Linked DNA regions of Shinella zoogloeoides. Each later gene encodes a partner of the first gene's protein in a complex. Links are inferred from orthologs where the notes say so. Each region holds a gene or a part of one and is shown in the gene's direction. Other genes may lie near its edges. The genes, in order: secY and secA.

Region 1 (3,306 bases):
GTCCAGCACCTCGTTCGCGTCGTCGACGAGAAGTGAGGGAGTGGAGATCATGAAGCTTAATGAAATCAAGGACAACGAAGGCTCCTCGAAGGACCGCAAGCGCGTAGGTCGCGGTATCGGTTCGGGCAAGGGCAAGACCGGTGGTCGCGGCGTCAAGGGTCAGAAGGCCCGTTCGGGCGTTGCCATCAACGGCTTCGAAGGCGGTCAGATGCCCATCTACCGTCGCCTGCCGAAGCGCGGCTTCAACAACATCTTCTCGTCCGACTTCGTCATCGTGTCGCTGGGCCGCGTCCAGCAGGCAATCGATGCCGGCAAGCTCGACGGCAAGGCGACTGTTGATGCGGCAGCCCTCAAGGCCGCCGGCGTCATCCGTCGCGTCAAGGACGGCGTCCGCCTCCTGGCTGACGGCGAACTGAAGGCCAAGGTGGCGTTCGAAGTCGCCGGCGCCTCCAAGCCTGCTCTCGAAAAGGTCGAGAAGGCTGGCGGTTCGGTCAAGCTGCTCTCGGCAGCAGCGGAAGCCGCCGAATAATTCGACGAAATTATCGCCCGGTGTGCTTCACACCGGGCGATTTTGCTCCCATATGTGAGCCTCACGACGACATCAGGGAACCTTTTCCTCGTCGTTATCCGGAAGAAGGACTACCGCGCCACTCGCCGCCCATGACGAGCAAAGGCCGCTGTAGAATTTTGAATCTGCTACATAATTCCTTAGACCGATCCCGATCTAAGGAATTATGTAGTGCGGTGAGGCCGGGATTGCTTGACAATCCGCGTTTCAACCGGTTTAGGCTCCATCCGCCCGATTGCTGCAACGGCAGGCGGGCACGACGAATTTCAGCATCTGCCATCGGTCCGAGGAGGGCCGGGCGCAAATGCCAAACGGATCAGCCATTCCGGACCTGGCCGGGCTCCCCGCCGCCGGATCGGCTTCGCGGAGAAATGCATGGCTTCGGCAGCGGAACAACTCGCCTCTAATCTCAACTTCTCGACTTTCGCGAAAGCGGAAGATCTGAAGAAGCGTCTCTGGTTCACGCTGGGCGCGCTGCTCGTCTATCGCCTCGGCACCTACATCCCGTTGCCGGGCCTCAATCCCGACGCCTTCGCGCAGGCCTTCCGCGGCCAGTCGGGCGGCATCCTCGGCCTCTTCAACATGTTCTCCGGCGGCGCCGTCGAACGCATGGCGATCTTCGCGCTCGGCATCATGCCGTACATCTCCGCATCGATCATTGTGCAGCTCATGACCTCGGTCGTTCCTTCGCTGGAACAGCTGAAGAAGGAAGGCGAGCAGGGCCGCAAGATCATCAACCAGTACACCCGCTACGGCACGGTGCTGCTCGGCGCGCTGCAGGCCTACGGCATTGCGGTCGGCCTCGAGAGCGGGGCAGGGCTGGTCAACGATCCGGGCTGGTTCTTCCGCATTTCCACCGTGATTTCGCTGCTCGGCGGCACCATGTTCCTGATGTGGCTCGGTGAGCAGATCACCTCGCGCGGCATCGGCAACGGCATCTCGCTGATCATCTTCGCCGGCATCGTCGCCGCGCTGCCGTCCGCGCTCGCCGGCACTCTCGAACTCGGCCGCACCGGCGCGCTTTCGATCGGCGTGATCATCGCCGTCGTCGTGATGGCCGTCGGCGTCATCGCGCTCATCGTCTTCGTCGAGCGCGCGCAGCGCCGCCTGCTGATCCAGTATCCGAAGCGCCAGGTCGGCAACCGCATGTTCCAGGGCGACACGTCGCACCTGCCGCTGAAGCTCAACACTGCGGGCGTCATCCCGGCGATCTTCGCGTCGTCGCTTCTGCTGCTGCCGGCAACCCTCGCAGGCTTCTCGAACACGGCCGAGCTGCCCTCCTGGGCGACCGCCGCCATCGCGGCCCTCGGCCATGGCCAGCCGCTCTACATGCTGCTCTATGCCGGCATGATCGCGTTCTTCGCCTTCTTCTACACGGCCATCGTCTTCAATCCGAAGGACACGGCCGACAACCTGAAGAAGCACGGCGGCTTCATTCCGGGCATTCGTCCGGGCGAACGCACCGCGGAATATATCGACTACGTGCTGACCCGCATCACGGTCATCGGCGCGGTCTATCTGATGTTCGTCTGTATTCTTCCCGAAATCCTCATCGCGCAGACCGGGGTGCCGTTCTACCTTGGTGGTACGTCGCTTTTGATTGTTGTCAGCGTGACCTTGGATACTGTAGCACAGATACAGGGTCACCTGATTGCTCAGCAGTATGAGGGGCTGATCAAGAAGTCGAAGCTGCGTGGAGGAAAGAGGGGACGATGAGACTGATTTTTCTGGGACCGCCGGGTGCTGGCAAGGGGACTCAAGCCAAGCTCCTGACGGAGAAGCACGGTATTCCGCAGCTCTCCACGGGTGACATGCTGCGCGCGGCCGTCGCCGCGGGCACGGATGTCGGCAAGCGGGCGAAGGCCGTCATGGATGCCGGCCAGCTCGTCTCCGACGCGATCGTCAACGAGATCGTTTCCGACCGAATCGAGCAGGCGGACTGTGCCCGGGGCTTCATCCTCGACGGTTACCCGCGCACGGTTCCTCAGGCGGAAGCCCTCGACGGGATCCTCGCCGGCAAGGGCCTCCAGCTCGATGCCGTCGTCGAGCTCAAGGTCGATGAGGATGCGCTGGTCAAGCGCATGGAGAATCGCGTGGCTGAAACGGTCGCCGCCGGCGGCACGGTTCGCTCCGACGACAATCCGGAAGCCTTCAAGCGCCGCCTGACGGAATATCGCGAGAAGACCGCGCCGCTGTCGAACTACTACGCTTCGACCGGCAAGCTTCAGACGGTCGACGGCATGGCCGATGTCGACAAGGTGACCGCGCAGATCGCCGGAATCCTCGAGAACGCCTGATATCAGGTTAAAAAGGCCGGCCGGGGAGTTGACTTTTTCGGCCGATTCCCCTTAAGACAGCGCCAACTCGCGACATACCATTGCGATCGGCGCGGATTTCCAAGAACGAAGTCCGGGTGCGGTCGGTTTCGACATGTCCCGAACATCGAATAAGCAACGCGGCTTTCGTGGCCGTACCGAATGAAGAAGACCACTTGCCGGATGGCAACTGGAAGCAAGGAGAACAGGCGTGGCACGTATCGCTGGCGTCAACATCCCGACCGCGAAGCGCGTAGTCATCGCGCTGACCTATATTCACGGGATCGGCCCGAAGTTTGCACAGGAAATCATCGAGAAGGTCGGTATCCCGGCCGATCGCCGCGTGCATCAGCTCACGGACGCAGAAGTCCTGCAGATCCGCGAAGCCATCGACCGCGACTACCAGGTCGAAGGCGACCTGCG
Region 2 (3,580 bases), 2.0 Mb from region 1 along the record:
CGGGGTGACGGCATCGACGACGTGCTTCTTGAAATAGGCATTGTGCAGTTCGCGATCCGTCAGGAAGGCGAGGCGCTGCTTGAAGTCGGCGCTGTCCTTCAGGCCTTCCTTGTCGGCGTCGGCCGCAAGCAGCTTGACGTCGATGATCGAGGAGAGGGCGGCGACGCGCTTCTGGTCGTCGGGCAGGTTGGCGAGCTGCGGGTCGAGGCCGGCGATCGCCAGCTTCAGCTCCGATTCGTGGATCTCGACCGCGCCGACCTTGGCGACGACCGGATCGGCCGCGGCGTCCTGCGCGCGGGCGCTGCCGCTGGCGGCGGCGATCGCGATGAGGGCGACTGCCGCGAGCTTGCTGTACTTGAACATATTGAAAAGACCTTTCACATCCTCGCCGGAATCGGGCCGATATCCGGTGCCAGACGGCTCAACACCACCAGAATGTGGCAGTTGTGCAACCGCCAGAGCCGTTGACATCATTCGACCCCCCTCTTATCTGTCACGCAATCCCGCGTCCAGAACAGTTTCCGGGCGTTTCACGGCTTTGCGCGCAATTATCGTGCGACCTGTCACGCGCCGGGCGCCCATAAAGAAAGGACCATTCTGATGGTCAGCCTCGGCGGCATCGCCCGCAAGTTGTTCGGCTCTTCCAACGATCGCCGTGTCCGTTCCTACAATCCCCGCGTCGATGCCATCAATGCGCTGGAGCCCGAGATCAAGGCGCTCTCGGACGAGGCGTTGCGCGCCAAGACCGTGGAATTCCGTGAACAGCTCGCCGCGGGCAAGACGCTGGACGACATTCTGGTGCCGGCCTTCGCCGTCGCCCGCGAGGCGGCTTTCCGCGTCCTCGGCCTCCGGCCCTTCGACGTCCAGCTCATCGGCGGCATGATCCTGCACGAGAAATCCATCGCCGAGATGAAGACCGGCGAAGGCAAGACGCTCGTCGCGACGCTGCCCGTCTATCTCAACGCGCTCGCCGGCAAGGGCGTGCACGTCGTCACCGTCAACGACTACCTCGCCAGCCGCGACAGCGCGCAGATGGGCCGGATCTATAGCTTCCTCGGCCTCACAACCGGCGTCATCGTGCATGGTCTCGACGACGACCAGCGCCGCGCCGCCTATGCCTGCGACATCACCTACGCGACGAACAACGAACTCGGCTTCGACTATCTGCGCGACAACATGAAGTACGAGCGTGGCCAGATGGTCCAGCGCGGCCACTTCTTCGCCATCGTCGACGAAGTGGACTCGATCCTCGTCGACGAGGCGCGCACGCCGCTGATCATTTCGGGTCCCCTCGACGACCGCTCCGACCTCTACACGACGATCGACGCCTTCATCCCCATGCTGGACGAGGCGGACTACGAGATCGACGAGAAGCAGCGTTCCGCCAACTTCTCCGAAGTCGGCACGGAAAAGCTGGAAAACCTGCTGCGCCAGGCCGGGCTGCTCAAGGGCGAATCGCTGTATGACGTCGAGAACGTCGCGATCGTCCATCACATCAACAACGCGCTGAAGGCCCACAAGCTCTTCACGCGCGACAAGGACTACATCGTCCGCAACGACGAGATCGTCATCATCGACGAATTCACCGGGCGCATGATGCCGGGCCGCCGCTATTCGGAAGGCCAGCACCAGGCACTCGAAGCCAAGGAAAAGGTCACGATCCAGCCGGAAAACCAGACGCTGGCCTCGATCACCTTCCAGAACTATTTCCGCATGTATTCCAAGCTCGGCGGCATGACCGGCACGGCCTCGACGGAAGCCGAGGAATTCGGCAACATCTATGGCCTCGAAGTCGTGGAAGTGCCGACCAACCTGCCCATTCAGCGCCTCGATGAGGACGACGAGGTCTACCGGACGGCGGAAGAGAAGTACAAGGCGATCATCGAGGAGATCAAGGCGGCGAGCGAGAAGGGCCAGCCGGTCCTCGTCGGCACGACCTCGATCGAGAAGTCCGAACATCTTGCCGACATCCTGAAGAAGTCCGGCTTCAAGGACTTCCAGGTGCTGAACGCCCGCTACCACGAGCAGGAAGCCTATATCGTGGCGCAGGCCGGCGTGCCGGGCGCGGTCACCATCGCAACCAACATGGCCGGCCGCGGCACCGACATCCAGCTCGGTGGCAATGTCGACATGCGGCTCGAGCGCGAGCTTGCCGAAATGGAGCCGGGGGCGGAGCGTGACGCCAAGCGCGCGGCGATCATCGCCGAAGTCAAGCAATTGAAGGAAAAGGCGCTTGCCGCCGGGGGCCTCTACGTCCTAGCCACCGAGCGCCACGAAAGCCGCCGCATCGACAACCAGCTCCGTGGCCGATCCGGCCGCCAGGGTGACCCGGGCCGCTCGAAGTTCTTCCTGTCGCTGCAGGACGACCTGATGCGCATCTTCGGCTCCGAGCGCATGGATTCCATGCTCCAGAAGCTCGGCCTCAAGGAAGGCGAGGCGATCGTCCATCCCTGGATCAACAAGGCGCTCGAAAGGGCGCAGAAGAAGGTCGAGGCCCGCAACTTCGATATCCGCAAGAACCTGCTGAAATATGACGATGTGCTGAACGACCAGCGCAAGGTCATCTTCGAGCAGCGCATCGAGCTGATGGACAGCGAGAACCTCTCCGAAATCGTCGCGGACATGCGCCACGAAGTCGTCGAGAACCTCGTGCGCCTGCACATTCCGGAAAACGCCTATGCCGAACAATGGGACGTTGCCGGCCTGAAGACGGGCGTTCTGGAGCAGCTCAACCTCGACCTGCCGATCGACGCCTGGGCGGCTGAGGAAGGCATCGACGAAAAGGATATCCTGGAGCGCCTGCGCACGGCCACCGACCTAGCGGCACGGGATCGCGCGGAACGCTTCGGCCCCGAGATCATGACCTATGTCGAGCGTTCGGTCCTGCTGCAGACGCTGGACCATCTGTGGCGCGAGCACATCGTCAATCTCGATCACCTGCGCTCCGTCATCGGCTTCCGCGGCTATGCCCAGCGCGACCCGCTGCAGGAATACAAGGCCGAGGCCTTCGAACTCTTCCAGGCGCTGCTGGCGAACCTGCGCCAGACCGTCACCGCGCAGCTCATGCGCGTCGAACTGGTGCGCCAGGCCGCCGATGCTCCGGCGCCGGTGCCGCCGACAATGGAAGGCCATCACATCGACGGCACGACCGGCGAGGACGATTTCAACGAAGGCGGCGGCTTCATGGCCGTGGCCGTCGAAGACCGCGATCCGAACGACCCGTCGACCTGGGGCCGTATCGCCCGCAACGAACCCTGCCCCTGCGGCTCGGGCAAGAAGTACAAGCATTGCCACGGTGCTTTCGAGCAGGCTTGAAGGCTTGAGAAAAAGCGATGATGCCGCCTCCGGGCGGCATTTTCTTTTGGGGATGAGAGGGTCTTACCCAACCGTTTGTTAACCCTGATCTGACAAGACTGGCTTTCGTTCAGTTTTGCGTGGCGTTCGGGTTCCTGTGTTGATGGCGGTCATTCAGTCGGCGGAAAGGTTGCTGCCAGCGGGCCTGCGCGGCAAGGCGGAACCGTTCACGCGGTCACTCGCCACGATCTTCGCCAGCGACGATCCGCGCAACCTCGCCCAGCGC

What was found.
Region 2: the proteins of secY (region 1) and secA are in contact, whole or in part, in a crystal structure (PDB 3DIN), measured with the Thermotoga maritima proteins. The link is inferred for Shinella zoogloeoides from one-to-one orthologs. Residues at the interface, in WP_004081795.1 of Thermotoga maritima: Glu108, Gly109, Glu110, Glu111, Ala236, Glu237, Arg238, Arg239, Ile240, Thr241, Ile242, Gln243, Tyr244, Ala245, Arg246, Arg247, Val248, Thr249, Gly250, Arg251, Arg252, Val253, Tyr254, Gly256, Ala257, Ser258, Thr259, Tyr260, Leu261, Pro262; in WP_004082002.1 of Thermotoga maritima: Glu261, Ala262, Arg263, Lys300, Ala301, Arg302, Thr303, Ile304, Ile305, Leu323, Tyr324, Asp325, Pro326, Val329, Ser330, Tyr333, Ile336, Lys340, Phe345, Val349, Glu363, Phe364, Tyr374, Ser375, Gly376, Gly377, Glu393, Ile395, Thr482, Ser483.

What each region holds. Positions count from the first base shown.
Region 1 is NZ_CP132311.1:1,353,285-1,356,590, forward strand. Bases 123-3,113 are described here. They hold secY (preprotein translocase subunit SecY), read left to right. Parts: upstream 123-943; coding sequence 944-2,284; downstream 2,285-3,113. Other genes in these bases: rplO (50S ribosomal protein L15), read left to right, coding at 123-529; Q9316_RS07715 (adenylate kinase), read left to right, coding at 2,281-2,865; rpsM (30S ribosomal protein S13), read left to right, coding at 3,095-3,113. Also shown: rpmD (50S ribosomal protein L30), read left to right, coding at 1-36; more of rplO, read left to right, coding at 50-122; more of rpsM, read left to right, coding at 3,114-3,306. UniProt on the Escherichia coli protein: The central subunit of the protein translocation channel SecYEG. Consists of two halves formed by TMs 1-5 and 6-10.
Region 2 is NZ_CP132311.1:3,309,350-3,312,929, reverse strand. Bases 251-3,515 are described here. They hold secA (preprotein translocase subunit SecA), read left to right. Parts: upstream 251-600; coding sequence 601-3,315; downstream 3,316-3,515. Other genes in these bases: Q9316_RS17305 (lipopolysaccharide biosynthesis protein), read left to right, coding at 3,458-3,515; Q9316_RS17315 (peptidylprolyl isomerase), read right to left, coding at 251-363. In the rest of the region: more of Q9316_RS17315, read right to left, coding at 1-250; more of Q9316_RS17305, read left to right, coding at 3,516-3,580. UniProt on the Escherichia coli protein: Required for protein export, interacts with the SecYEG preprotein conducting channel.